4 regions of the Candidatus Clostridium stratigraminis genome follow, and region 1 is predicted to be linked to each of the others. Evidence: riboswitches for the same ligand, from Rfam matches in the RefSeq annotation. Region 1 holds a riboswitch; each other region holds the start of a gene.
What was found. A riboswitch is a leader RNA that binds a small molecule or an ion and turns the genes downstream of it on or off. The one in region 1 is predicted to bind cyclic di-GMP.

Region 1 (7,823 bases):
ACCAATATCATTACAGGTAGCAATAGCCTGAGGGGTAATCATTGAATACCTCTGACTTAAGTATCTAAGTGATGCACCTAATTCCCCATCGGGTCCGCCGTATTGGGTAATTATTATCTTTGCCATTTCTGGATTTGGATTCTTAATCTTTACTGGAAATTCAAGCAATTTTTCGTATGTCCACATATATTATTCCCTCCCTTATAGCCTAAAGTTAGCTTCATATTCCCATGGCCAGGGTTCTTTTATCCATTGCCAAGGATATGGGCTGTATGAATCATGCTCACCAATCATTCCAAAGCTTCTTTCATACTCCTGCTTAAGCATTAAACTTTCTTTTACATAGCCATTGTACTTTATAAGAGCTTCACGGTCAGATGGATGTGTGTTTAGATATAAAGCGAGGTCTTCTAGCATGAAATTTACAGCGGTTATTTGTTTTAAAAGCTGAAATCTATCCATTTTCATATAGTTACCTCCTTTATATATTACCAAACGGTCTAGTATTCTTATCTTTTCCTTCATAAGGACTATAAAGCTCTGGAAAAACAGTTCCTTTGGTAAGAGCCTCTAGGGGGGATAAGATTGTGCATAATTTCTGGTAAGGAACATAAGCAGCAGCTAGTCGTACATTTCTAATAACTGTTTCCTGTGGAATACAGTTATTTTTAGGGTTAAAGTTCATCTCCTGCATTTGGTACATATTAAAATCCGGCTTTTCATCATGAGCCATGTTTATTTTCCTCCTTAAAAGTTGCTCACATAATATCAGTATATGTTTATAAATAAGCTTTGCCACAAGTGGGATATAAATTTAGTATAATTACATGTATAGCTTCAATGATTATTTATAATTTTATGGGAAAATTGATGAGGCTCTATAACAGACTAAATGGTAACTGGACTTCTTTTAATCTTTCCTTAGCAATTATAAATCTTAATAGAGTACCTACTAAAGAAAATGTAAAGCTTGCTATTATAATTATATTTGGTGTTACAGATACTTTTGAAGAACCGGTTAGTATTTCCTTCTCCACTTGATTTTTCCTAATTATAGCAGCTATTAAAAATATTAAGTATGAACAAATAGATAATAAGTTTGAATCAATTACAATCTCGGCTGCTTTAATGGTAGTACTTTGTGATTGGGCTAATAAACCCATCTGTTTTTCTTCTAAAGCCTGTTTACCTGTTATACCAGATTCAATACCTAGTAAGCTTGATGCTATAAAAATTAATTGGGCTATATTTTCAGAGTTTATCAATTCAAATTCAGTAGGCATATTTTCACCCCCTTTATATATAATATTAAAAGTACATAGAGATGTTAATTCACTATTATTACAGCGTTAATGTTTTATTATAAATCTTTTCAATTCATATAAATACCTATCTACAATTTTAAAAAATATTAGTGATTAATTAAATGCTAATGCTTAAGTTTGAAATTGTTATTGAAATAATTTATATTATGTGGTAGTATCTAAGAGTTATAATTTACAACAAATTTAGATATAAGGGGAACTATGATTTACATATTTCACTTGGGCATCTTATATGTATTGAGTTTATGATGCAACCCACCCTATATTCATATTTTTTATGAATATAGGGTTTTATTTATATTAAATTATTTCATTACGAAGCTTAGGAGGCATATAAAAAATGAATATTTTAATTGTTGATGATTCCACCTTTTCTCAAAAAATATTAGGTAATTTAATTGCAAAATATTTGGAAGAGGCTAAAATTTATTTTGCTATAAATGGACAAGAAGGATTTGAGAAATACAAAAATATTAAACCTGAATATACTTTTGTAGATTTGTTAATGCCTGAACTAAATGGCCAAGAATTAATTAAGTTATTAAATGAATATGATTCTAATGCAAAAATCATAGTTGTTTCTGCAGATGTTCAAAAAAGCATAAAGGAAGAAATGAACGCATATGGAATAATTAAATTTATAAACAAGCCTATCACTGAAGATATAGCAAAATCTATATGTGAGATAATAAGGAATGATAAAAATGAAGAGTAAGATAGAAAGAGAAGATATATTAAGGGAGCTCTTTAATATAAGTGTTGGTAAATCAGCAAGTATACTTTCTGAAATTATTAGCAAAAAAATATTTTTAAATGTGCCAATTTTAAAAATTATAGATATAAATGAAGAAGCAGTGACAATAAACAATTATCTTCCGGAAGTAATGAAGGGAACTATTATGGTATCCTCCATTGCATTTAAAGATGAACTAAGAGGAAAGGCAAGGCTAATATTTCCTGCAGATAAAATAAGAACATTTATTAATTTGTGTTTAGAAGAAGTTAATGAATATGAAATAAATGATATGAATTTTACAGACACAGATTATGACATCATTAAAGAAATAGGAAATATAATATTAAATTCAGTAATGGGTGAATTAGGAAATTATCTAAAAATGAAACTAAGCTATACATTGCCTGAAGTAAAAGTTTTCGAAAAAGTTGATTTTGAAAAAAATATAAAAAATGATGAATATACACATATGCTAATGTTATATATTACCTTTAAAATAGACTATAAAGAAGTGTCAGGAGCTATAATAATTAATCTAACTTTAAGTTCATTAAGTGAATTATTGAATAGAGTGGAATTGGTAGAAGATGGCTTCAATGATTAGTATTTTATATGAAATTTTAGAAAATATAAATGAAGGTATATTAATATTAGATTCTGATTTGAAAATTTTACATTGGAATAATCATATGATATTTTTAACTAATTTAAGTTGTGAAGATACAATAAATAAGAATGTATATGAAGTTATTCCTAGCCTAAATAAAGGTTATTTTAAAAATGCAATTGATAGCGTATTAACTGATGGAAGAAAGATGTTCTTTTCGGCAGCCATGCATAAAGATTTATTGGACTTAGATAAAAATTTAAATTTAAAGATAAGCAGGATTGAAAAGAATAATTTAAATTTTATACTTATGGAATTTATTGATGTAACTAATCAATTTTTGCGTATTCAGCAGCTAAAAAATTATGTTAATGAGTTATATGTTTTAAATAAAGAATTAATAGAAAAAGAAAAAACTATTAATAAGCTAGCTTATTATGATGGGTTAACAGGCTTAGCAAATAGAATGCTTTTTTATAAACTTGCAAGCAAACTTTGCATAAATGCTATAAGAAGTGACAGCCTTTTAGGCCTTATGTTTATTGATGTTGATAATTTTAAAGAAATTAATGATAAATATGGTCATAAAATAGGAGACGATGCACTGGTGTATTTAGCCGAAATTTTGAAAGAATCTACTAGGGAAGGAGACGTAGTTGCTAGATTTGGAGGGGATGAATTTTTAATATTACTTCCATCAATAAAGGATCGGCATGATTGCGAAGCTGTAGCGTCAAGAATTACAAATAAGAGGAAAGTTTTACTATGCGGCTCTGATGAAATAGAATTAGCATTAAGCATAGGGATAAGCCTTATGCCAAGTGATGGTAAAGATATAGATGAACTAGTATCAAAAGCAGATAGCGCAATGTATAAAGTTAAAAGAAATAAAGGAAATGGATACTATTTGTTTGAATAGAGTTTGTAAATCTGATGTATTAATAACTTATATATTAGTAATTAAATGGACTGAATCCGTTATTTATCGGACTCAGTCCTTTTGATTTACTTCTAATAATTTTTTATTCTTAAAGTCTTCTTTTTACTAATTACTTTATTGGTAAGAGTAGTTATAAGGCTTCCAAGGTGCATTTCCTTTGAAGCAACACTTATATTAAATTCCTTTTCGTACTTTTTAATTAGACTCAATTCCTTTTGAGTTACTATAGAAATAGCTTTACCAGATTTAGTAGCTCTACCGGTTCTGCCTACTCTGTGAAGATAATCTTTTGAATGCTCAGGTAAATCTAAATTGATAATATGAGTAACTTCTTTTATGTCTAGACCTCTTGCTGCTAGGTCTGAGGCTACCAATATTTGCAGCTTTCCATTTCTAAAGTCCTCCATTGCCCTTTGACGTTCCTCTTTAGTAGCTTTGCCATGTATTCCATAGACTTTAAAGTGATGATACCTAAGCTTTAAAGTGGTTATTTCTGTCTCTTCACTTTTATTTATAAAAACAATAGCTTTGTTAGGCTTTTCAGCTGCAATTATTTTTCTAAGTACTTCCATTTTGTCTCTTTGCTCTGCTAAAACATACATGTGTTCTATATTTGAATTAATATTATTATTTATACGAATAACTTCAGACTCTTTCATGAGATTTTGGGCTGTGACTATAACACTAGCATCTATAGTAGCTGAAAACAACATAAGTTGCCTGTCTCTAAGTGTTGTTTTAATAATATCCTTTACTGTTTCCAAGTTTTTCTCATTAAGAAGCCTATCAGCTTCATCAATAACTATAGTTTTAATAGTATGGGCACTAATTTTTTTCGCTTTTATAAGTTCAAGAATTCTTACTGTGGAGCCTACAATAATGTGAGGCTTTTCTCTAAGCTTTTCTGCTTGTCTTTTTATATTTACATCTCCAATTATAGGTAAGGAAGTAATAGGTATATTTGAATCCTCAGCTAAGGTTTTAATTACCTTATCTATTTGCATAACAAGTTCATGTGTAGGTGCTAGAATAATTGTATGCATCTCTCTTTTTTCGGGTTCTATCCTTTGAAATATTGGAAGTAAGTAAGCTAAGGTTTTACCACTTCCTGTTTGTGATTGACCGATAATATCTTTATTCTTAAGTGCTATTGGAATTACCTTTTCCTGAATTTCTGTAGGTGTAAATATATTTTCTTTTTTCAATCCATTTATTAAATTTGAATTAAGACCTAAATCATCAAATGGTATTAACATAGTTGATCTCCTTTATAATAATCAAAATCAAAGTATTACTAATTTTATACTTTGAAAGTTATTTTGTCAAAATCTTAAAAAATTATTTTTCCCCCCTTAAAACAAAATCCAAGGTTCGTATATAACTTTGAATGTGGACATAGGAGGTATAGCAATTAATAATTGTTATGTACATATTAGGAATACAGGAGGGAAAATATGAGACGCAAGCTTGCGGTAATGCTTTTAGTATCAACTATTTTGCTATCAGGTTGTTCTGGTATAGGATTAAAATCTAAAAATGAACAAGGAAACAATGCTTCAGGAACTCAAAGCACTCAAACAGATGAGAGAGTACAGGTTCAAACAAATTTTAACTCAATTAAGCCCGGTACTGTTCCAAAACTTTCAGGAGTTCAAAATGCACAAGTAAATGTTAAAGTAGACTCCACCTTGAAAGATTTAGATAGTGCATTAAAATCAATTCAAGATGCTAAAGATATCGATTATAATTCAGTAAATTAAAAGGAGGTTAAAGCCCTAAATGGGCTTTAACGAATAGTTTTACGAGCGGGAGCGAGTGAGCTTAATTGCTCAGTGTTTCCGACTAAAGGGAGGAAATAGCAATGAATAAAAAGAAAATACTTTCACTAGTTTTATCAATACTTGTAGTTTTACCGGCTACTGCATATGCAAAGGGTAATAATGATTCAAAGGGTAATACAGGAAAAGGGCAGCAGGTGGTTCAAAGTTCTAAAGATAAGAACAATGATAAAGAGGATAAGGATCAAGAAAAAGATAATGAAAATAAAAATGCAGTAAATGGTCAAGAACATAAACAAGAAGCTATGCAAAATAAAGCTGATAAGAAACAGCAAATTGAGCAGTTTAAAACTGCCATGAGAGCAAAGCATGCTCAAATGGCTGATTTAAGAACGAAAACTAAAGCAGTTAGAAGTCAAGTTGAACAAAAGAGAGAACAGCTTGAAACAATTATAGAAGATATAGAAAAAGGGAATAAGACACTTTCACCAGATATGCTAAAGTCTCTTCTTGACACAGCTCAAAATCTTAAACTTGATGTTAAAGAAGTTAAAGCTACTGCAGAAATAAATAATGAAGTAGCTGACACTCAATCAAAGGTTAGCGGTAAAGATTTTAATAATGCTTTAGCATCAATGGATAAAGTTATTTCAAAACTTCAAAAAAGATTAGATGCTTTAAAGCAATTAAATAATGATTTAGATGCAGCACTTGCTATAGCAAATCAAGCAGTAGCACCTGCGCCTGCATCATCAACAAACTCAACTAGCACAGCAGGAGCAACATCAACAAGTACAACTGATTCTAATACAACAGCACCAACAACTTCAACAAATACAACTACAACTTCAAACTAAATTATAAAGTTAGAAAATTAAAAGCATAGGTTCGCTGAAATTATAATATTAAAGTAGACATGAAGAAAAGCATGTCTACTTTTTTAATGTTATGATTTACAGTTAAAAGATTTCTTTTACAAATATCTGCGATAAAAGTCTATAGAAAACTATTGTATAATATAATTTACTATTTAGTGGATACAATAAAGCTAACTGATGTGAATTGGTGATTAAAGGTTGGTATATAAGGAGGAAAATGAAGTGCTTAAAATAAAAAATTCCACTTCAGATATTGAAATAGATGAGGAAGTTGCCATTATTAAAGTTATAGTAAATGACACAAAGGATATCTTTGAAAAGCTTGGATACAGATCATTAGAAGATAGAGTCCTAAATGAAGGCTTTGAAACCTATATTATAAGTTCTATAAAAAATTATCCACTGAAAAGCAAGGTAAGTCTAAAAATTAGCTTTATGAAGGAGGATGATTATATAGATATTTCTTCAATTAAAAAAGTTATACATACGCATTTTAAATATAAGGCAGAAGAAAAGAATTTAAGTCTTAAAGAACAATTTAGACAGTGGTTGACAAATATGACAATAGGACTTTTGTTTCTCATACTATGCATAATATTAGTAGAAGTTTTAGAGAGATTTTCAGATACCAATCTTGTTAAGATAATTAAAGAAAGTTTGCTTATTATTGGATGGGTGGCGTTATGGGATCCTATTACATTTATATTGTTTGGATGGAGAACTGAAAAAAGAAGTATATCCTATTATGAAAAATTAAGCCAAATAGATATCTATAATGAAAAGGTAAAATGAGGGATGCTGCATATAGAATTTTAAGCATCCCTTTAAATCTATTGTGGACTAATCTTCAAGCATTAAATATATTTAATGTAAAAGATTTTTGATTGGGCTCAAAGGACCTAAGATATTTATTATTTCATTATAGGGTATTTTAATTTCAAAGTTTCCATAATAGTAAGGTGTGAATTCGTATATTTTGTAATAAAGTACAAGTGAGTCAGGGGTTAGATAGAACTGTTGATCATCTGTAATTCCATTATAAGGAGCAATTAGTGGAACCCCCATAGCTTTTACTTTTTTTACAGCTATTTCACTTAAAATCCTTGTATAATATACCTTTGAATTAAAAAGATCAGAAAAACCATAGGTTTCTCCTGTTTCTAAGTTAGCAGTTATAGAACCATAGTAGGTCATTCCATGAGCTGCATGGTTTTCATAAATATATAATTCAAAAAGCATGCTTATGAGTCCCTTTTCGTTTAAAGGGACCTTATAGTCGCTTACAACATCTGTTAGATCCTTTTTTTTCTTAACTATTGCGTGATCCGTAAATAATAAGCCTTCAAGTGAAACAATTAAATCATTTATAGCATCTTCTGCAACTTTATTTTCCAGTTCTTCAATTAATGGATATTTTAATTTAAACTCTGATGGGGAAAGTATTTGCTCACCAAGACCTGCTGAAATATTTTTATCATTAACATCCATGTCCATACTTTCAGGATAACTAAAGTATATCATGATATAATCCTTTCTTTAATTGCTATAAATCATAATAT
Region 2 (7,823 bases), on a different contig from region 1:
CATTTATCAAATGAGGACTGTGGGAAAGCCATAGCAGATATGATAGATGGCTACAAGAGAAAAAAAGTTGTTTTAGGACATTTAAGCAAGACTAATAATTATCCGGAGCTTGCATATCAAACAGTAGTAAATATTTTAACTGCTAGAAAGATAAGCTTAAATAAAGATATTGGACTCACTGTAGCTAAGAGGGATATGCCAAGTAATTATGTTGAATTTTAGAGTGGGGTGAGAGCATGAAAAGGTTACTTTCAGTATTCTTATTCAGTACTTTAGTTATTACTTCAATAGGATTTACTGGGTGCGAAAAAAAAGATAAACTTAGCTCAAATAACAATGAGAAAATACAAAGTGTAGTATTGCCTAAAGAGAAAGATAATAGTATTAGTTTAGATTTATACTTTGATGGCTCTACTACAAAGGATAAAGCAGAGGTAGTTAAAGAAGAAAGGCTTATTAATAAAGAAGAGGTTATTGGCGAAATTATAATGCAGGAATTTTTAAAAGGGCCTTCTAACGTAAGCATGTTAAAGCCAGTTCTACCTAAAGAAACAAAACTTCTTAGCTTTTCTATTAAGGATAAGGTAGCTTATGTGAACTTAAGTAAAGAAGCTAACTTTGATATGACTCCAGTTAAGGAAGAAGCCTGTCTTAGAGGCATTTTAAATTCTTTGACTCAGCTTCCATCAGTATCAAAGGTAAAAATACTAGTTGAAAACAAAGATATAGAAAGCCTAGGGGGAAATTACAATATATCTAAGCCCTTTGGGAAAGATGATATTGAAAATATATTGTTGAAAAAATAAAGAAAAATTATTATAATTGTAATAAAGTTACAACAAAAGATTTACAAAAGTAGGTTAAGTCCTGAATGGACTTTTACGGGTAGTATATGATTGGTATGAACCTATTTAACTACCCAGTTTGACCAGCGAAAGGAGAAACGAGAATGAGCCTATATAAAGAATGGACAGATATGGTTGTAGAGTATGTAAAAACTAAAGGGGAAGCTGCTTTCTGGAAGGAATATGGAGCAATTGAAAAAAGTATATATACGAAACTCTTAGCAAATCATAAAGAAATTGTAAAAGGTACAGTTAAAAACTTGGCAGAAGAATTCCAAACATCAAACATATTTTTTATGGGATTTTTAGATGGGATTAATGAAAGTTTAAAAGAAAGTATTGATTTAGAAAATATAGATGAAAATTCAGAAATAGAAATAAATATAGACTTTGAGAAGCTTTATTTCAATATGCTGGATGCAAAAGCTGACTATCTATATGAACTACCACAATGGGAAGGTATCTTTGTTAAAGAAAAGAGAAAAGAAATCCAGGTAAAGTGGAGAGAAACTAAAACTATCATTAATGAAAATAAAGTAGGAAGAAATGATCCATGTCCATGCGGCAGCGGGAAAAAGTATAAAAAGTGCTGCGGTACTAATGCATAATATCAATTGTAACTTAAATGCCGACCTATTGTATAAATATAGGGCGGCATTAATTTTATAGATAAAGGATTGAGGCTAGCTATGAATATAACGCTAATAACTGTTGGGAGAATAAAAGAAAAATATCTTAAGGATGCCATTAATGAATATTCAAAAAGGCTAAGCAGATATTGTAAACTTGAAATAATTGAACTTCAGGATGAGAAAACACCTGATAATGCTTCGGAAAAGGAAGAATTTCAGATAAAGGTAAAGGAAGGAGAGGCAATTTTAAAATGTATAAGGGATAGTATGTTTGTAGTTGCCTTGGCCATAGAAGGTAAAATGTTATCTTCAGAGGAGCTTGCAGAATTTATTAAAGATGCAGGCATAAAAGGTAATAGCAGTATAGCATTTGTTATTGGAGGATCCCTTGGCCTTTCAAAGGAAGTTTTAAATAGAGCTGATTATAAATTATCTTTTTCAAGAATGACTTTTCCTCATCAGTTAATGAGAGTTATTTTACTTGAACAGGTTTATAGGGGATTTAGAATTAATTACGGTGAACCGTACCACAAATGATGTAAGTATGAATTATGTGATATTAATTAAATTGCAATAAGATTTTAAAGGTTGAGGAAAAACTCAATCTTTTTTTCATTCACCCACCATTCTTAAAAACTATGGGTTTCTGTTGAAAAATATGGTAAAATATGATTATTTAATAAGAATTCCAACCTAAGTAAGGAGAAATTATGATAGCAGCTATAATAACTTTTGCATTAACACTAATTGTAATCAGTATTGCATACTTAGATATTAATAAGAAGATACATTTACTGAATAAAATCTTTTTGCATGTGTATTTTATTTTCGCTCCTCATATTTTTTTGTTAGGGTACTTTTTTAGTGAACGTACTAAATTTGGACAAGATAACGTTATATGTAAATGGATTATTTTAGCTGAGGCAATTTTTTTCACTTTTTATATTTGGATAAAAGTAAATATAGTTCCATATGCTAGGAATCATATTGTAAACATTAGATTAAGGGTAATGATATGTGGAAGAAGTATTGTTTTATATGGATTGTATGCAGCTTTTATTCAAATCATAATATATCAAATGGGAGTTGCAACAATACAAAACCTCGCCATACCTAAGAATATCTTAATAATAGACATTGTTATTATGGCATTAAATATTATTATATTACTTACAAATGGTATGATAAGAATTTTATGTACTTCAAGAAGATTAAATATAATGAGGCGACTTATAGTAGTTTTTGGGAGCCTTATTCCAATCATAAATGCGCTTATAATGATATATGCCTGCCATATAGCAAGAATAGAATATGATCATGAATGTTATAAAGTAATTAATAATAAAGCTCGTGTTGATTCAGAAGTATGTAAAACAAAATATCCACTCGTATTAGTTCATGGTGTTGGATTTAGAGATTTAAAATACATTAATTACTGGGGAAGGATACCTAAGGAATTAATTCGCAATGGAGCAACAGTTTATTACGGTAATCAAGAAGCTTGGGGGACAGTTGAGTATAATGCAAAGGACATTAAAAATAAAATTCTTGATATTATGAAAGAAACAGGATGTAAAAAGGTAAATATTATTGCCCATTCAAAGGGAGGACTAGATGCACGTTTTATGATAAGTAAATTAGAGATGGGGGACTGTGTGGCATCACTAACCATGATGTCATCACCACATAGAGGATGTAAGTTTGTTGATATTGCTTGTAAACTTCCTGATAAAATTTACAAAGCTATTGCAAGGTTTTTTGATAAATATTATAGGTTTCTAGGGGATAAAAATCCTGATTTTTATACTGCAAGCAGACAGTTTTCAACTAAACATAGTGAAAAATTTAATGAAGAGGTAAGGGATGCTCCGCAAGTGTATTATCAAAGTTACGCAACGGTAGTAAAGAATATATTAAGCGATTATATAGTAGCCATACCTTATATTTTAGTAAGGTTAACAGAAGGTGAAAATGATGGCTTAGTATCTATTAAATCTGCTAAATGGGGTGAATTTAAAGGGGTATTAAAAAATAAACGAAGGCGAGGGATCTCTCATGGAGATATTATAGACCTAAGAAGAGATGATTATAAAGGGTTTGATGTAATAGAAAAATATGTGGAAATTGTAGCAGCACTTAAGGAAGAGGGTTATTAAACACTTATTTTATGATAAACCTTTGCTTATCGATAGCAAAAAAGAAATTAAAGGATAAATGAATAATACGATAATAGAAGTATAATAGTTTTATCTATTAATAATAAGATATTTTTATTTTTGATAGGAGAATAGAGATGAAAAACAGAAAAATGAAGATGATATCCTTAATATCTGTTTTGATAAGTTTAATGTAAAATTTGAGATTCAAGCCTTAGGACTAACTGTTGAGAGAATCAGTGGAAGTGATAGATATAGTACATCTTTAGAGATTGTAAAATATATAGATAAGAATTGTTATAATGTAAGAAAATAGTTATAAGCAATGGCTATGGTGAAGCTAATGTTTGTTTTTGAGCTTGTTCAGGTGACGCATAATGTGCATTCTGAATGAGCTCTCTTTTTATGGTTCTATAAAAGAAATGGGAAAACCTCTTTTGAAGTAGTTACGGAGGGCCGTACTACAAAAAAATGAGGTTTTTAATCAACATTTATTATTAAATGTCCATATTTGAAATATATTGTTGAAATATATTTTTTTACAATTGTTGTTAATAATTGGTATATTGGATATAATTATATTTAAAACAGCATGTTTAATATATTTTACTGATCAGAACCTATCAATGTACTATAGGATAAATTATCAACAAATTAGATTTAGATTTGATTTCTTTGTAGAAAATATTAGAAACTTATCTTTAAATTCTAATTTTATATATTTTAGCAAGCTGAATTTAAATTATACTAAAGGATGGAGGTGATCTTTCATAATATAGGACATATCTCTAATGTCGAAGATAAGAAACTAATGCTCCTGTGCAAGTTTCTTATATTAGGGGAGCTGAGAAGTGCGGTCTGTATCTGGACACTTGGGCTGCATGGAGCTAATAGTGTAACCGCCCCTCTTAAAAAACAAAAATATTTTAAGAGGAGAAAATTTTATGAACAAGAAAAAAATATCATTGGCTCTGGCTGTTACAATGTCATTAAGCATTAGTATTGGAACCAATGCTAATGCAGCGAGTGCAACTAACATCCAAACAGGTAGAACACAAATGTCAGACATAAAGGTTACTGGGGTAATTACCCCAGATAAACCTACACATAAAAACGGAGATACAACGGTTAACTTAACTGGAACAGTTACCATTGATGGCCCACAATTAGTTGTAAAAGTAGATGGTGATGATAATACTGTTGTGAAAAAAATTAGTGATACTAAATGGTCTTATTCATATGTAGCAAAATTAGATCAAAATACAGCAACAGACCCAGTGTTTACAATTGAAGCCTATACAATATACGTAAATGGAAAGCCCGCTGGTGATGTTCACACAAAAGCGACTCCTGTTACCGAAAAAGTGGATATAACTCCACCAGTTATCACCATCTCAGATTATCCGAAAGACCCGACTAACCAAGACATCACTGTTACCGTAAGTACCAACGAAGGTACACTCAATGCAACTAGCCATACTTTCACAGATAACGGGAGTTTTGATTTTGTGGCAACTGATGCAGCTGGGAACCAAACTATTAAAACTGTAAGAATTAATAATATAGATAGAGTGGCACCTACGGCGGCAGTTAATTATTCTACCACTACCCCAATAAATAAAGATGTGGTGGCTACCATAAAACCGAGTGAGCCGGTAACTTATACAAACATCGATGCTCTACCTAGTACTATTATGTTTGACTCAGATGCATCTACATTGACATTTTCTAAAAATGGAAGTTTTGATTTGACATTTGCTGATGCAGCAGGTAATCCGGGATCTATACGGGTTAACGTGGAGAATATTGACAAAACATCTCCAGTGGGTTCAATTGAGTATTCAGAAACTGCGCCAACGAATCAAGATGTCACTGTAACACTTAATGCAAATGAACCTATTACCGTAACTAATAATGGAGGGTCATTATCATATACTTTCAAGGAAAATGGAGATTTTACCTTTGAATTTGTAGATGTAGCTGGCAACGTGGGTAAGGCTATGGCAAGTGTTAGTAATATTGACAAGGTAGCTCCAACCGCAACCGTTGAGTATTCTACTCAGAATCCAACAAATAAGGATGTTGTAGTAAAAATTACTCCTAGTGAGTCAGTTACTATTTTAAACAATGGAGGAGCAGACACATACACATTTACAGATAATGGGGAATTTACATTTAATTTTGTTGATGCAGCGGGTAATAAAGGTACAGCTACCGCGGTTGTTAGCAACATTGACAGGATTGCTCCTGAAATTACTATAGACCCATTCAATTCGACTGATCCAACTAACCAGGACATTACAGTTTATGCTCATACAAACGAAGGTTCACTTAACGCAGCTAGCCATACATTTACTGAAAACGGAAAGTTTGAATTTGTTGCAACTGATGCAGCAGGAAATGTGACTTCAAAAACCGTACAAGTCACAAATATTGACAAAGTAGCTCCTGTAATTACACTTGGAGATTATAATACATCTCCGACAAACAAAGATATTACAGTTACCGCATCTACTAATGAGGGTACACTTAATGTAGATAGTCATACATTTACCTCAAATGGAAGCTTTACTTTTACAGCAACTGATGCAGCAGGAAATGTAGCTGAAAAAACCGTAGTAATCACAAATATTGATAAAGTGGCTCCTGTAATTACACTTGGAGATTATAGGACAGATCCAACTAACCAAGACATAACAGTTACCGCAACCACAAACGAAGGTACACTTAATAAAGATAGCTATACATTCACTGAAAATGGAAGCTATACTTTTACAGCAACTGATGCGGCAGGAAATCAAAGCAGTAAAACAGTTACCATTAACAATATAGATAAAGTCGCACCAGTCATTACAACAGGCAGCTATATCACTTCATTAACTAATAAAGATATCACAGTTACCGTTAGTACTGACAAAGGTATGCTTAATGTAACAAGCCATACATTCACTGAAAATGGAAGCTTTACCTTTACAGCAACTGATGAAGCTGGAAATAAAACTGATTGCATCATAGTAATCACAAATATTGATAAGGTAGCTCCTGAAATTACACTTGGTGATTATACAAAAGATCCGACTAACCAAGACATAACAGTTACCGCTGCTATGAATGAAGAAGGGTCACTCAATGCTCAGAGCCATACATTCACCACAAATGGTAGTTTTGACTTTGTAGCAACAGATCTAGCCGGTAATACTACCACAAAAACAGTTACTATTACGAATATTGACAAGATACCACCAGTAGTAACTGGAGTTATAAATGATAAATATTACAATATAGCTGTAACACCTATTTTTAATGAGGGAAATGCTACACTAAATGGAGCACAATTTACTTCAGGAACATCGGTATCAAATGAAGGTTCTTACACACTAATTGTAACAGATACGGTTGGAAACAAGACAACAGTTGAATTTACAATAGATAAAACACCACCTCAACTGATTAATGTAACATACAACAGCAAAAACCAAACAGTTACAGGGAAAGCAGAAGTGGGATCATTTGTAAATGTATCATTCATAAATAATAATAGCAATGACGGCGCTACAACTTCCGTTGCTACTGTACAAGTAACGAATGCTGATGGTTCATTTACTATTGCAGCAAAACCAAATAAAAATCAGTCGATTATTGTAACAGCTACGGATATTGCTGGTAATTCAACAGTTGTAAACAACGTACCAACAAATTAAATATTAAGGTAATCGCTCAATATTTAAGTGCATTTATAAAGTACCTTTGGCGTGACTAACCATAATAGACCATTTAGGAGTCTATCATTAATCTGTTAAAGCAAGCTGCAGAAGAAAATGAATATATTAAAATGAATATAGAAATGGACAATGGTATTTGATGCCATTGTCCATTTTGAAATTCAATGTGAAGTTAGGTGCCAGCCTCATTAGATATTAGGATCATTGGCGTTTTCCCATAACCTTCGTTATACCAGTTATGGGAACAAAAGCTGTGCTAATAAAAAGAAATAGAAATTTAGGTTTATTACAAACAGTCTGTTTTTATCTTAATTTATTTACCAATTGTCGTGAAGCCATTATATTCTTTTTGTGATCATCCAATTTATCAGAAATCATACCTAAATATAATAAGTCTGTTAAAATTAAGGATGAATTTCTTGATGAAACAGCACCGAGTCTTAAGTCCTTTTCTTGAGATGGTACATA
Region 3 (7,823 bases), on a different contig from region 1:
CATATAAAATTTTACTATAAAACAACATATCATTGATAATACTATTTAGATCATAAATATTATAAAAGAAACGTATTATAACTAAAGTCATACTTATCAATATTATGAAAAAATTCTTAAAATCAACTTTGATGCACAAATATATATTAATAATTAATATCAATAATCTTAAAATCTGACCTGGTGAAAAAGTTGCATTTGATTTAATAATATACAAAGAAACTCCATTAAGAATATCAATGATTGGTGTTATTATTATAATAAATTTAATCCATTTTAAATATCTTGAATTTTCCATTTGTAATTTATGCTCCTAATTTTTATAAATATAAGCATGATAAGTTATATAAAAGTAAGTTAATAATTTCTGAAATATTCAATAAAAATTACAATATATTCACATAAGATTATGATAGTAAAATACTCTTATATCTAAACCATATCAACATGTTGTATTATTAATTTCCTTTTTCCTCTTTTGGTTAAGCTTATTTCATCTACTATTTTTATTTGAATATCCAAAACATCTTTGATTTTTGTATCTAATGCTTTTCTAATGTTAACTTTATCCTCTTCTGTTATTATATCTTCCATTAATAAGTTTAAATTAGCCTTGCCAATTTCAAATTGCTCAAACTGGAATTGTCTAATTTTATTGAAAGCATTGCTGTGAAAATTAATAGCTGCGATTGATATTTTCTCATTATTTTTCCCTATTAAAACTTCCGAATCATTATGTCCTATAATCTCCACAACTTTATTATTTTCAATTCTAACAATATCATCAGTCATATACCTTACAAAAGGCATTTTATAGCTAAGAAAGCCTGTACAGGCTAATCTAAATTCATTTTTCACACTTGTTGGTATAAATTCAGTATATCCATAAATTTTATTGAATTCATAATGGTCCTCATATTTTCCACCAAAGACAGACCTTTCAGAGTGGCCATAAAAAATACAAGTATCACAGCCCAGTATATTTTTAATATAGTCATTATCTTCCTTTGGACAGAATTCTGAAATAAAAAATACATATTTAATGTTTACTTTTGTATTGGTTTTTTCTATTAACGTGCAGAAATTTTTGACTATTGATGGATACCCGCTAATAAATTCCGGTTTAAATTCTCTTATAATCTTTAAATATTTATGAATATTATCTTCATTAAGTGAAAATGGTGATAAGACTATTTCGTTATATACCGGATTATATTTAGCTATTTTCCCATTGAACTCCAAGCCTCTGAATGTAATCATTTTTGAAGTTTTATAATTATAACCGAATTTAGACCAATAATGATAAACAAAGGCTCTTTCTTTAAATATTGATTCTCTATCAAGACATATTTTTAATGGCTTTCCGCTACTACCACCGGTATATGCAACATAATGATTAATATCCAACTTTGATAACAACTTATTTTCATTAGCCAAAAATATAGCTTTATTGGTAAAAGGTAGAACTTCAATATCCTTGAAATCAGTCATTTCTCTCGGATCAAATTTTGCCTCTTTGAAAATATCTTTATAATAACTTACATTATCATCACAATATATCAATATTTCTTTTAATTTTTCAAATTGTTTCTTTTTCTTTTCTTCTTCACTTAATTCATCGTATTTATCTAATTTATAGTAAGTATCTAAAAAGTCTTTATTATTAACTAATTTCTTTCTTAAAATAGGTGCAAATATCCTTTTAATACTTTGTGGACACAACTCACTTATTTTTTTCACATATTTATAATTCATTACAATTCATCCTTTTTAAATTTGTTACTCGATATTTTAATCATTCTTAACTAGGCTGAATTTTTCTTGAATAACCAATCTTATAAATTTCAAATTACCAAACAAATATCTCTTCCACATTCGTTTTGGTTCCTGAATAAACCTATAAAACCACTCTAGCCCACATTTTTGCATCCATTCAGGTGCTCTATTAGTAACTCCAGCAACAACATCAAAACTCCCACCAACTCCCATTACAAAAGTAACCTGCATTATCGGAATATATTCCTTAACCCAAAATTCTTTCTTTGGACTTGAAAAAGCAACAAATAGAATATCAGCTTTTGATTCCCTAATATCCTTTGCTATTTCTTTACTTTCCTCATCTTTAAAATAACCATTACGATATCCGGCAATATTAAGCGAAGGATACTGTTCTTTAAATATCTTTACAACCTTCTCAACAACCTCTTGCTTAGCTCCAAAAAAATATGGTCTATATCCATTTTCAGCCGATAATTTTACTAAATTATTAAATAAATCAATACCGGTAACCCTTTCAGGAATTGGATACCCTAAAAACTTCGCAGCCCACACAATTGACTGCCCATCTGCATTTATTAAAGGGCAACTATTAACTATGTCTGCTAAATGCTTATTATCTTGCATTAAGTTAATTTTACTTGCATTAATTACAACATGTTGAACATGCTCTCTATTTTTAATTAAAGATTGAATCCTAGCTAAAGTTTCATCCATAGTTAAGGTATCAACATTACTGCCTAGTATATGTATTCTCTTCTCCACTACAATCCTCCAAATTTATATTCTCCAATACAACATCCCAAATTTTTCAGCTTCACATTTGTCTATAACGGCTTTTACATCTACACAAACTGGCTTATCCTTCATTAATGCAACCATATTTTTTACATTATCGAAATCTATACCTTGCTGTTTCGATAATGTTAGGATAGCATCTGCGTTCTTTATCGCCTCATCCTGTTTATTAACTTTAAAATCATAATTAGTAGGTACCACAGGATCAAAAGCCTTGACTATTGCACCTTTTTCGATTAACAATTTACATATATCTACTGGTGGGCTTATCCTATCATCATTTGAATAATCTTTCATAGCTAGTCCAAAGACAGCAATTTGCGAATCCACTAATTTCTTCCCTTGCCTTTTCAATAACTCCTCTATTTTATTCACTATAAACTTTGGAAGTTTCGAATTCTTTTCTCTACTTATTTTTAAAATATCAAGATCTACTGCTAATTCTTCTGCTTTTGGTGTTAGATAATGATATGCATTTGGTATGCAATAACCTCCTACTCCCGGCCCTGGAGTTAATAGATTAACTCTCTTATGAGTATTTGCAAGTTTTACTACTTCAAATATATCTATGCCAAGTGCTTCTGTGAATCTTGCAAACTCCTGAGCCATAGCTATATTTACATCTCTTTGAACATTTTCAAATACTTTTGATGTTTCAACAGCTTTAATGCATGTCGCAGGTACCATCTCTGCTTTACATACCACTCTTAATAAGTCTATAGCTTTACTTAGGCTAGCTTCATTTACTGCTCCAACCAAAGTAGGCATATTGGCAAATTCATCGAAAGCAAGTCCTTCGGCTATTCTTTCTGATGCGTAAGCTAGATAGAAATCATCTCCTGCTTTCATTCCAGACTCTTTTTCTAAAATAGGCAAACAAAGCTCCTCTGTTGTACCAGGTATTACAGTACTCCGTATTACAACCAAATCATTCTTCTTTAAGTTTCTACCAATTGTTGTGCATGCACTTTCCAAATAATCAATTATATATTTACCATCTTTTATTGGAACTCCAACAGTAACAATTATATTGTTACACTCTTGTACAGCCCAATCAGCATTAGTTGTAGCAATGTATCTTTTATTTTTTAGTTCAATATTTAATACTTCTTGAATTGAAACATGGTGAAATCTTTCCGTATGATGTGTAATCCCATCATTAGTTTGTTGTATCAGCCTATCGTCAACATCAACTCCTATGGTAGCGCAACCCCTAATCGCAAAGCTTAACGTAAGTGGCAATCCAACAAATCCTTGTCCAAAAACGCATATCCTTTTATTAATAGAATCATCAAGTATATTCTCATTAAATTGCTCCATAAACAATTCATTGGATTCTATTTCCTTAGATTCTATCTTTGTTTCTATGTCTTTCATTACAATATTTTTTACCGTTGTTTCCAATTCAGCTTCCCCCTATTCTTGTCAATAAGCTCTTAAGGTCTGTTTTCTATAAATAATAGTGTACTTGGACTATTACCTTGGATGTTTTACCATCCCTATGTTAATTTATAGTGTTACTCATTTCATTATAAAAATTATACGTATTCTTCACTTAGCCTCATAAACAAAAAAGCCATTGATTCAAAAAATTACTCGGCGGGTTGCACTACTAGCTCCATGAATTCCAAGTGCCCAAATACAGAATTCACTTCTTTGCTTCCGATTAATTTTTAATTGTTTTTAAAATACTCTATTCTTAAAAAGTTATCTCGCTCCATCATCACCAAAAAAAACAGAAAATGTCTTAAAAATTAATTTTATATCAACCCAAGTATTTCTTTCTTTTAAGTATTTAATATCTAATTCCATCCACTGCTCAAAACCTATTTTGTTTCTGCCCATAACCTGCCAATAGCAAGTTAACCCTGGCTTTACTAATAGCTTTTGTTTTTGATACTCATTAAATCTAATGACTTCTCTTGGTAAATTTGGTCTTGGCCCTACCAAGGACATATCTCCTTTTAATACATTAAATAGCTGAGGAAGTTCGTCTATGCTGGTTTTTCGAATAAATCTTCCTACTTTAGTTATTCTAGGATCTTTCTTTATCTTAAACATTGGTCCAGACATTTCATTTTTATTTTTAAGCTTATCCAATAATTCTTCTGCATTTTCAACCATAGATCTAAATTTATACATCTTGAAGGCTTTCCCATTTAAACCTATTCTCTCTTGACTAAATATTATGGGTCCTTTAGACTCTAACCTTATGGCAAGTGCTGTTATAATTAATACTGGGCTTAATAATAAAATTCCAGTAATTGCTCCAATAATATCAATAAGCTTCTTTATAAAATAATAAGTCCAGTCTTTGGTATATTCATCCTTCCAAGTTACTTCTATTCTACTATTATTTAGTACAGGTTCCCCCATTGCCCTGCCTCCAATACTTAACATTTTTATGACTAATTTAATTCCACAGAAAACCTAAATTTATCACTTCTCACTACGCATCTTCGAAATTCTATTGGCTTCTTGCCTTCGGTATAGGTAACCCTTTCAGTCAAAAATAATGGCGTACCTGCATCCACCTGAAGAAGCTTTGAATTGTATTCATCAGCTATTACAGGGTCGAAATACTCTGTTGCCTTTAAAAGCTTTATATTATATTTATCTTCAAGTAAATTATAAATTGCACATTTATCAATATCAGATGCTGTAAGTCCCGGAACGATATTCATTGGTAAATAAGAAGCTTGTACTACTACAGGTATATCATTAATTTTTCTCAGAATTTTTATTACAATTACTTGATCCGTAGATATTAACTCAAGGTGTTTTCCGATAATTTCATCACATAGCTCAGATCGAACCTCAAGAAGTTCACTTTTTATTTCATAACCCTCTTCATTAAAGTCTCTGGCAAGGCTGTATATTTTGTCTAAGCTTTGTATAAGCTTTGGTGGATTAACATAGGAACCCTTGCCTTTTTCTGTCCTAATTCTACCTTCATCCTTTAGTTTTTTCATGGAATTTCTAATAGTTACCCTTGTAACCCCGTATTCCTCAACTAGTTCATTTTCAGATGGCAGCAGCTCATTAGGCTTGTACACCATTGCTTCAATTTTATTTAAAAGTTCATAATAGATCTGTAAATAATACGGAATATAGCTCTTCCTATTTATCAATTTATTCACCTCTAATGTATACTTGTCTATACAAGATTATACCATTTTTCGGTATGAACTTCTACATATTATTACCAATATGTCTATATTATTAGTTATTATTGAAAATCCTAGCTATATCGACATAATTTTCTTTGTATTCTACCTATAATATATCAAATAATTCTATATTTCACAAATATTTTGATTGCTAGATTAGCATATAATATAACATTTAACGTCAATTTTTTATTACTTTCATAAAAAAGTCCTATATAAAACAAATAGTTTGTATTTATATCATAAAGATATATTAAATAAGAAAAAAGAAAGCTGATGCTTTCTTTTTAATCCAAGTTTATTATATTTATTCTTGCAGCTAAATTACTTTATGTAAATTATAATTTCTAAATAAAGTTTGTCCTCATTTTGTTTAATAGTTTCTCCAAAATCTTATTTTTAAATCTAATAGCTTGTATATAGCTAAGTCCTTTCTTTTCAGCGTAGGTCTTTACTGTTATATTACTGAAATATACCATTATGACAAATTCCAGTTCGGCTTCTGAAAGTGCTGCTATTGCACCTTTAAGTCTTTTATTATCTTCAAGTTTTATTAAGTCTTCTTCTATATTCACAGTTGAAGCAATACATTCAATATATTCACTGCCTTCAAAATCGTCATTTTGGACTGGGGCATTAAGACTATATTCCTCAGCGTATTTATTGTTTTGCCTTGCTGCATATCTAAAAGCATTTTTAATTGCATTAAAAGCATAGGAACTAAAGGTGTGAGAGCCTATCTTATATCTTTCTGTACAATTAATTAAGGTTATATAGCCAAGTTGAGCAAGATCATATACGTCAAAGCCTTTAATGTTATAATCCTTGGCGGTTTTAAAAATAAAAGGCTTATACTGCTCCATAAGCTTCAGTAGAGCCTCTGTATTTCCAGTCTTTGCTTTAATAACACAAGTTTCGATTTCGTGATGGTTCATTAGTATATCCCCCCATTAAAATTATAGTATACCAATTAATATTTATTTCTACTAAATTCATATTCTTTTGCCCATTAAACATAGCCTTCATTTTTCACCTCATTTCTGTTTTTCCTTCCACTGTATTACTTTTTATTACATATATGGTAATATTTATGTTTTCCATATAATGTATATTATAATGTTCTATTTTATCCTTTGTCAATAACTTTATTAATTATTATTTTAGTTCATTTTTTATTCATATATTTTTACTTTATTATTAATGCTAACCATTAATATGTCTGGATTAATTTCGTACCAGTATATCCGGTAATGCAATAAATTAGATTTAATGTTAAATCAAGATTGATACAAGTAACATTTACATAATTTGGTAAAAGTTAAATATTGTGCTGTCTGAATACTTCATAAAACCTCAAATTATCTTATTATATGTCTAAAAGAGATTGGTATAATTAATAATATGCATAATTTATAGGAATTATTGTTTTTTACCCCATAATTTAGATAAAAATTAGGTCATTAAAATATTGGAAATTAATTAGATAAACTATTTAATCACTCGATAGATAAGTCTACTAACAATGTAAAGAAAGCGAAAGCTTTCTTTTTTACTATCAATGAACAGCTTTAAGGATTCATTGTAAATTTAATTTATTTTATATAGGTTTTTTTAAAAACTATCAAAAAAAATGGCGTAAGGTGTTATATCATGTGCTAATTTGGCAATTGAAATATTTGTTAAATCAGGTATTATTTGATATATTATAGATAGACTGGTATCAGTCATCCATTTTCGAAATAATAATGAGGGGGTTTTTAAATGAGGTTTAACAAAAAAGTGCTGGCTTTAATGCTAGCTGTTACCACTGTGGCTACTTTAGCAGGCATCAAAAGGCCTGCAATAGCTAAGACAGCTTCAGAAAGCTGGAACGCTGCTAGATACGGAGATACAATGGATATAGGTCCGAAGCTCCGTGCAATGGACTCCAATGAAGAAGCACAAGCAAAGCTTAATGAACAGCTTAAACAATCTGCAGCTGATATTAAGGCAAATGCGGCAACTACAAAAGCTGCTGTTAACGGCAATAGTGCTGCTGCAATTGGAACACAGATGACCTTCCCGGCAAATAACTCTGCA
Region 4 (7,823 bases), 580 kb from region 1:
TAACGGATTAGTAGACCCTGGAAGAATAGGAGATTGGGCATCTCATGGAATTGAGCATGAATTAAGTGCCTTATATGATATTGCACATGGAGCAGGTCTTTCCATAGTTTTTCCTGCATGGATGAAATATGTTTACAAACATAATATAAATAGATTTGTGCAATTTGCAGTTAGGGTATGGGATGTAGATCTATCTTTTGAATCCAGTGAAGCAATTGCCTTAGAGGGTATAAACAGAATGATGGAATTCTTTAAGAAAATTGGACTTCCAGTTACCTTAAGTGATGCCAATATACCAGAAGATAAAATTGAGGAAATGGCTGATAAATGTACAAATAGTGATACAAAAACTGTTGGTAACTTTGTAAAATTAAATAAACAGGACATAATAAATATATACAGTTTAGCAAAATAAGAACATGTTCTCTAAAGGACTTTACCGTTATAAATTTTAAATAGCAGGGAAAGTCCTTTAATTACTAAGTAGTTACAAGGAAGGAGACAAATAAATGTCAAAATTATTTTCGGAATATAATCTAAAAAATATGAATTTGAAAAATAGAATTATAATGGCACCTATGTGCATGGACAGTGCAGATAATTATGGGAATGTAAGCTCCTGGCATTATCATCATTATGTAACTAGAGCGGTAGGTGGTACAGGACTTATTATTCTTGAAGCAACTGCAGTAGAAAGCAGGGGAAGAATAACTGATAGGGATCTAGGTATATGGCAGGATTCACATATAAAGCCTTTAAAGGAAATTGTAGAGGAATGTAAAAGGCATGGTGCAAAAATGGGTATACAGCTAGCTCATGCTGGAAGAAAGTGTGAAGTATGTGAAGAAGCTATTATAGCCCCAAGCTCTATAGCCTTTAATGAAAAATACAAAACACCAATAGAAATGAGCAAGGATGATATAAAAAGGGTAATAAGTTCTTTTAAGGATGGAGCCAGAAGAGCTAGAGAGGCAGGTTTTGATGTAATAGAAATTCATGGAGCTCATGGATACTTAATAAATGAATTTATGTCTGGTTTAACTAACAAAAGAACAGATGAATATGGCGGCAGTAAAGAAAACAGAGCTAGGTTCTTAATAGAAGTTATAAAAGCAGTAAGAGAAGAATGGCCTATGAAAATGCCATTAATATTGAGGGTTTCAGCTGAAGAATATGCAGAAGGTGGCAATAAACCTGAGGATACAGCTGAAATTATTAACTTTGCTAAGAAAGCTGGAATAGATATTATTAACGTTAGCTCAGGAGGAGTAGTGCAGGCTCATATAAATACATATCCTGGCTATCAAATAGGCTTTGCTGAGGAGATAAAAAAACACGTAAGCTTACCCGTTATTGCTGGGGGCCTTGTTACAAGTCCTCTAATGGCAGAGGAAATTCTACAAAATAAAAGGGCTGATTTAGTATATTTTGGACGAGAGTTGTTACGTAACCCATATTGGCCGTTAATTTCAGCTAAAGAGCTACAAGATGATGTAGCTTGGCCAGTTCAATATGAAAGAAGTAAAGAAGTAAGAAAAGGAGGTTTCTAATTTAAATAGAGATTAAGCTGTATATTTTAGCAGTTAAAGATTAATTTTTATTATTAATTTGCTAATTTAATTACATTTTGCGAAATTTAGGGAAAAATAATAAAAACCTTTGACAAAATATTCTATTATTAGACAAAGGATATATGATTTTTCTATAGAATTGTATAAGTAATATTATGTATTAACTATGGAAGGTGTCATATATGGTAAAAGGGAAGCAGCTATTGTATGTCCATGAATTAACTCCAGGAATGATTTTGTCTAAGGAAATAAAAGCTAATGATAAGCTTTTAATTGCGGAGGGAACAATTGTAACCCAATATGCAATAAACAAACTGAAAGAATATTATATAGACAAAAAAATTGAAGTGTACTATGGAGACTCTGGGGCTGAGCAGGATTACGAGAAAGATACTGATAGAATTAGAACTATTGAGGAAGTTCAAGAAAGTCTGGAGGAACTTACCTTCGATGTGGAAAATATTTATGAGGATATGGAAAATTTAAAAGTAACAAGTTTAGAAGAAATAAGAAAATTTGCAGTAAAAATTCAAAGTGAGTTGAAATCAGTAAACTCAGTAATTAAAAATATTGTATTATATGGCAGTGGAAAAGATACTATTTACAAACATAGTGTTAATGTAACCGCTTTAAGTACAATTCTTGGCAAATGGATAGGGTTGAGTGGCAGTGATCTTAACCTTCTTACATATTCTTCAATCCTACATGATTTTGGTAAAGTTAAAATAGATAAAGGTATTTTAAATAAACCTGGAAATTTAACTCAAAAAGAGTTTAATGTAATTAAAAAGCATCCAACAATAGGTTATAACTATATAAAGGAGATACCTTTTTTAGATAAGTCTGTAAGCTATGGCGTGCTTATGCACCATGAACGGAATGATGGCTCAGGATATCCACTAGGTTTAAAGGAAGAAAATATTCATCAGTTTGCAAAAATAATTGCTATAGCAGACACCTTTGATGCTGTAAATTCCGATAGGATTTATAAAAATAGCAAGGGACCTTTCGAAGCACTTGAAATAATTAAGAAGGAAAGTCTAGGAAGGCTTGATTATGAGTATAGTAATATTTTCTTAAATCATGTGGCAAATTATTATATAGGAGAAATGGCAGTATTAAATTCGGAGAAGATTTGCAAAATAATAAAAATAGATGTAAATGATTTAACAAGACCTCTGCTTTTGGACAACTCCGGATTTCTAGATTTGAAGCATCATAAAGAATTAACAGTTGAGAAATTGGTTTTATAATTAACAAATATAAAGACATTCCAAATTTTATTGGAGTGTCTTTTATATTTTGTTTTTGTTATGCAAATAAATCATTAGTTTCATGGGGCTATATACAATGCTTGTATACCATACCCCCCTATATCATATAAATAAACAATTAACTATCATGTGAAAATGCTAACAATGCTAGCGCGTGAAACATTGTTAAATCAATATTTAACCTGTTAATGTTTTATTTATAGTATCTTTTTTATCTTTCTGTAGTATAATATACGTATAAGAGGTATGGGTAAAACAAAACGGGAGGTGTTGTGATGAATATTTTAATGTATGTTATCAGTAAGGAGTATAGGGATAAATTAAAACAAGATTTTAATAAAGATTTATCCAATAAATTAGAGCAGGAAGTAATTCAAAATGAATTTATTTACAAGAAGGTTTTAGAAGGTAATTTGAATTAACTTAAAATTTAAGCCCATAGATCTTAAATATGACTATGGGCTTCTTTTTACTTAATTATTAAGACATTATTCAATTAATAATGTCATTTTTTTTATAATTATTACAAGTTTATTAATGTACCACCTAAAAAATACAAATTATTTCGTATAATTATTATTAGATATATTGATTTCTCATTTAATATAGAATATAATGGTAATAACTTAATATAAATCAATTATTTTATATTAGTAAATAGCAAATCCATCGAAAGGTGGAGACGCAAAGCCGTGAGTCTAAAGCAAATTTATTTGCCATGATAGTCAGGTTGCCAAAAATATAGGGTAACAGTTGTATCTTTAAGATAGGCACTGTTCTGCCTGTCTTTTTTTAATGTAAAAGTTACTTGTAGCTTGAGAAGTTAAAAATGCTGTTATCTAAAAACAAAATGTTTTATTAATTGAGAGGTGCAGTATGGTAAAAAAGTGGAGTTTAGAAGAACAAAAGTATTTATCTGAAAATTGGGGACAAGTTGATCTTAGAGTTATTATGGAGGTTCTAGATAGAAGCTATGACAGCGTAGTTAGAAAAGCTCAAAGATTAGAGCTAGATACAAATAAATATCTCAAAGAGAATTTAACCAATAGGTGGTCTGAGCAGGAAGAAAATGTACTTAATAATTTTTATCAGGTTAAACCAATGAATGAATTAATGTTATTACTACCCAATAGAACAAGGGAGAGCATAATTAAAAAGGCTAAACAATTAGGCCTTAATTGTGAGAATCGGCATTGGCTTACAGAAGAAGTAACATATTTAGAAGAAAAATGGGGCGTAATGACAATAGAAAATATTGCAAAGAAGCTTGCCAGAACTAAAAATGCTGTTTTACTAAAAGCCCACAAAATAGGACTTAGGGAGCAGATAATTGCAAATGGCGAATATCTAACTCCAAAGGATATTTCTAACATTTTAGCTGTTGGAACAAGAACTGTTTATAATTGGATGGATAAAGATTATTTAAAATATAAGAGATTTAGAATAAATTCAATAAAAAAATATCAAATATCAATAGATAACTTTAAACTTTTTATAGAGGAACACGAAGATAAATGGAATACTAGAACAGCAGATATTAAATTTATTACATCGTGCTATACCACTTTCAGAGACATAGCAAATACTAAAGTACCAGAATGGTTGCTGCAAAAAATTAATGTAGACAAGCAAAAGAAACTTCCCTCATGCCGAAAGCAGTGGACAATTAAGGAAGAGAATAGGGTAAAGTCAATGATTAATGGAGGCAAAACCTGTAAGGAAATAGCACTATTATTAAATAGAAGCTTTTATTCAGTACAAGATAAAATAAGCAGCAAAAGGCATGAATATTTTCAAGGCAATAATATAACATCATCAAATTTAAAGGAAATGGACCAAATTTTAATAGGTGGATAAAGATTTACATAAAGTTGGTTACTATAAGCAGCCTTAGGTTGATAAACAAACTCTCACATAATAAATGAAGATAAAAGGGGGATTTTGCAAACTATTTTAAAGATAGTTTGCAAAATCCCCCTTTTATTTATACATTATGCACCTGCTGTAGAGGATTGAGCTGAGCTATTTGCAGAAGCACTTTGAAATAAGCTTAATAAGGAATCTAAATCAGAACTTAAATTAGTAAGTTTACTAATTCTTGTGTTTTGAATACTTATTACTTTATCTAAATCAGAAGCTGCTGCATCATATTTTTTGCCTTGCACGTCTGATTTAAATTGAGTAAAGGCTTGTTTCATGGTGCCATTGGTAGCTTGTAAGGTGGACATATCATTTTGAATTAATTTAAGTTGTGCTTCAATTTTACTTAAATCATCAGAAGTTAATTGTTTTTTACTTTGTTTAATATTATTAATGGCCGCTTTTACAGCGGCTCTTTTATCAGTTACTGTTTTTCTAAGTCCTTGAATGGTCTCATGATTTTTCTTTATTGTATCTTTTTTCTGAAGCATATTCGCTTTAAATTGCTGTCTTTCCTGAACTAACTGAAGGTGCTGCTGTTGTTTAATAAGTCCATCACCAAATGTAGTGCTTGTTCCTTGTGCATGAACAGCCATAGGCATTATAAGAGCTGCTGAAATCAATGATGAAATTACCTTAAGTTTTAATTTTTTCATTTTAAAAACATCTCCTTAATTTATATTATTTATTATTGACTCTGTTGTATTTATATCCGAACTATTATCTAGGCCATTTAAGGTGCTATCTAAATTATCTATCATATTAGAGGCTTTCTCCATTTCTTTATTTGTTGATGAGGCAGCATCAGCTGATCCACGCGCCGCATTAACATCTGCTGAAGTAGTATTATTATTTTGAACATGGCTTTGAGTAGTGGGTTTTGCATTATTTGCTGCAGTTGTTAATGTACCGCTTCTTTCACAGCCAGCAGCTAAGAAACATATAAGCATTAAGGTTATTAATAAAATCTTTTTCAATAATATCCCTCCTGTATTCCTAATTCTCCTTACAAATAAAGTTTACCATTTTAATATAGGTTAAATCTCCGATAAAATGTGGCAGAATTGTGGCAAGCTTTTAGCAGTTATATTACATATCAAAAGCAAATGTTATAATATATTGTAAGTTGTTTATATGAGGTGAAAATGACATGGAACAAAAACTTATATATATAGCAGATGATGAAATCAAGATTCAAGAATTAATAAAAATGTTTTTAGTTAAGGAAGGCTACGGAGTGGAAGCATTTACGAGTGGAGAGGAGCTTTTAAAGGCATTTAAGGAAAGAGCTGCTGACATGCTTCTTCTGGATATTATGATGCCAGGAATAGATGGACTTTCTGTCTGCACTCAAATACGAAAGGAAAGCAACGTACCAATTATTATAATTTCCGCAAAGGACGGAGAATCTGATAAGATTGCTGGATTAATGCTGGGCAGTGATGACTATATGACTAAACCCTTTAGTCCAGTAGAACTAGTTTTAAGAGTAAAAAGTATATTTAAGAGAATGGAATTTGAGAAAACTAGAGAGAGTAATTCAGAATTAATAAACATAATAGATGTAACTATTTATACTGAAGGCAGATATGCGGTTTGTAATGATCATGATTTAAAGCTTACTTCAATGGAATTTAATTTATTTCTTTATTTAGTGAAGAATATAAATAAGGCAGTATCTAGAGAAGAACTCCTAAATAAAGTTTGGGGCTTTGATATGGAAGTAGATACGCGTGCAACTGATGATATGGTAAAAAGAATAAGAAGGAAGCTTAATAATGAAGGTGCTGCACTTAAAATAGAAACCTTGTGGGGCTATGGGTTCATGATTTCTGGTAAACAGGAATAGGAAGGGTTAAATATATGAATAATTCTAAAAAAACTATTAGGAAAAGTATATTTTTATCACATATATCCATTATTATAATATTGGTAATTTTAACTTCCATAGTATTTAATATATGCATTAATATTTATGTAAGGTATCAAACAAGGAATCAACTTTTATCTGCTGCTCAAATTATTCAGAAATCATTAAACACCCAGCTTATAGGCAGTACAAAGGATAATACTTCTACTGATGAAAAAACAGAACTAAACTCTCTATTAAAAATAAATAGAATACTAAGACAAACCCAAACCTTTCTTGACATAAAATATGCAGTGGTAAACGTAAATAATAAGGTGATCTTTCCAAGGAATTTAGTAAGTGAAGAGGCGAATATATTAAATATTGACATACTACCTTCCTTAGGTAAGAAAAATATTTTAGGCAGTGGGCTGAAAAAGAATAGAATAGAATACTTTAGTGCTTCCAATATAAAGTATGCGGCGCTAATACATCCCTTTGCTTCAGAAAATAAAAAATCATTAGGAAATTTAATACTCTATTCAGATATGAAAAATAGTAATCAGCTTATACTTTCAATTAATATAATACTTTTTTCCATAATGCTTGTTGCTGCAATTATTGCATTGATAATTTCAAATACTGTATCTAAAAAGATTTCTAAACCAATTTCTCTTTTAAATGAAAATGCCAAGAAAATAGGTGACAGAGATTATAAAATTGTACCTGAAAAATATGAGGATAATGAAATAGGAGAATTGGCAGAGACAATGAAAGCAATGGCAGAAAAGCTTGCAGCTTATGACTCTACCATGAAGACCTTCATGCAAAATGCCTCACATGAACTTCGTACACCATTAATGTCAATACAAGGGTACGCAGAAGGAATAAAGCTTGGAGTAATAGAAGATACAAATAGTGCAGCTGATGTGATAATTGATGAGAGCAAAAGGCTAACGAATATTGTGGAGGAACTTCTATATTTATCTAAGCTAGATTCCATGCAGGAGGCTTTTAACCTTGAAGCCTTAAATACTGAAGACCTTCTTAAGGACTGTATAGATAGAGTAAAGGGGATTGCCCTGAAAAATGGTGTGAACATAAGACTAACTTCTAAGGATAAAGATTTAGTGATTATGGCGGATGAGGAGAAATTATCAAGAGCTATAATTAATATATTGGGAAATTGCTTGAGATATTCTAGAAAAG

Region 2: another riboswitch for cyclic di-GMP. It lies ahead of ACJDUG_RS11840 (beta strand repeat-containing protein); the one in region 1 lies ahead of ACJDUG_RS03340 (response regulator).
Region 3: another riboswitch for cyclic di-GMP. It lies ahead of ACJDUG_RS04435 (nucleotide sugar dehydrogenase); the one in region 1 lies ahead of ACJDUG_RS03340 (response regulator).
Region 4: another riboswitch for cyclic di-GMP. It lies ahead of ACJDUG_RS00540 (hypothetical protein); the one in region 1 lies ahead of ACJDUG_RS03340 (response regulator).

The regions. Positions count from the first base shown of each region.
Region 1 is NZ_JBJHZZ010000001.1:687,094-694,916, forward strand. It holds partial or broken gene ACJDUG_RS03320 (manganese catalase family protein) at 1-186, opposite strand, end outside; gene ACJDUG_RS03325 (spore coat protein CotJB) at 202-468, opposite strand; gene ACJDUG_RS03330 (spore coat associated protein CotJA) at 482-733, opposite strand; gene ACJDUG_RS03335 (hypothetical protein) at 879-1,283, opposite strand; cyclic di-GMP riboswitch class II at 1,511-1,594, shown strand; gene ACJDUG_RS03340 (response regulator) at 1,666-2,040, shown strand; gene ACJDUG_RS03345 (chemotaxis protein CheC) at 2,030-2,665, shown strand; gene ACJDUG_RS03350 (diguanylate cyclase domain-containing protein) at 2,658-3,587, shown strand; gene ACJDUG_RS03355 (DEAD/DEAH box helicase) at 3,680-4,864, opposite strand; gene ACJDUG_RS03360 (hypothetical protein) at 5,063-5,368, shown strand; gene ACJDUG_RS03365 (hypothetical protein) at 5,470-6,243, shown strand; gene ACJDUG_RS03370 (hypothetical protein) at 6,487-7,056, shown strand; gene ACJDUG_RS03375 (DUF3298 and DUF4163 domain-containing protein) at 7,129-7,785, opposite strand.
Region 2 is NZ_JBJHZZ010000008.1:24,998-32,820, forward strand. It holds gene ACJDUG_RS11815 (MBL fold metallo-hydrolase) at 1-222, shown strand, start outside; gene ACJDUG_RS11820 (GerMN domain-containing protein) at 237-806, shown strand; gene ACJDUG_RS11825 (SEC-C metal-binding domain-containing protein) at 950-1,453, shown strand; gene rlmH (23S rRNA (pseudouridine(1915)-N(3))-methyltransferase RlmH) at 1,535-2,014, shown strand; gene ACJDUG_RS11835 (lipase family alpha/beta hydrolase) at 2,188-3,633, shown strand; cyclic di-GMP riboswitch class II at 4,464-4,547, shown strand; gene ACJDUG_RS11840 (beta strand repeat-containing protein) at 4,578-7,334, shown strand; gene ACJDUG_RS11845 (MurR/RpiR family transcriptional regulator) at 7,659-7,823, opposite strand, start outside.
Region 3 is NZ_JBJHZZ010000002.1:4,829-12,651, reverse strand. It holds gene ACJDUG_RS04450 (O-antigen ligase family protein) at 1-298, opposite strand, end outside; gene ACJDUG_RS04445 (phenylacetate--CoA ligase family protein) at 433-1,755, opposite strand; gene ACJDUG_RS04440 (WecB/TagA/CpsF family glycosyltransferase) at 1,792-2,541, opposite strand; gene ACJDUG_RS04435 (nucleotide sugar dehydrogenase) at 2,557-3,978, opposite strand; cyclic di-GMP riboswitch class II at 4,164-4,247, opposite strand; gene ACJDUG_RS04430 (sugar transferase) at 4,282-4,950, opposite strand; gene ACJDUG_RS04425 (GntR family transcriptional regulator) at 4,983-5,705, opposite strand; gene ACJDUG_RS04420 (sigma-70 family RNA polymerase sigma factor) at 6,092-6,679, opposite strand; gene ACJDUG_RS04415 (choice-of-anchor J domain-containing protein) at 7,506-7,823, shown strand, end outside.
Region 4 is NZ_JBJHZZ010000001.1:109,167-116,989, forward strand. It holds gene ACJDUG_RS00520 (iron-containing alcohol dehydrogenase) at 1-415, shown strand, start outside; gene namA (NADPH dehydrogenase NamA) at 510-1,550, shown strand; gene ACJDUG_RS00530 (HD-GYP domain-containing protein) at 1,754-2,824, shown strand; gene ACJDUG_RS00535 (hypothetical protein) at 3,121-3,267, shown strand; cyclic di-GMP riboswitch class I at 3,495-3,583, shown strand; gene ACJDUG_RS00540 (hypothetical protein) at 3,722-4,702, shown strand; gene ACJDUG_RS00545 (hypothetical protein) at 4,837-5,421, opposite strand; gene ACJDUG_RS00550 (hypothetical protein) at 5,437-5,742, opposite strand; gene ACJDUG_RS00555 (response regulator transcription factor) at 5,916-6,614, shown strand; gene ACJDUG_RS00560 (sensor histidine kinase) at 6,629-7,823, shown strand, end outside.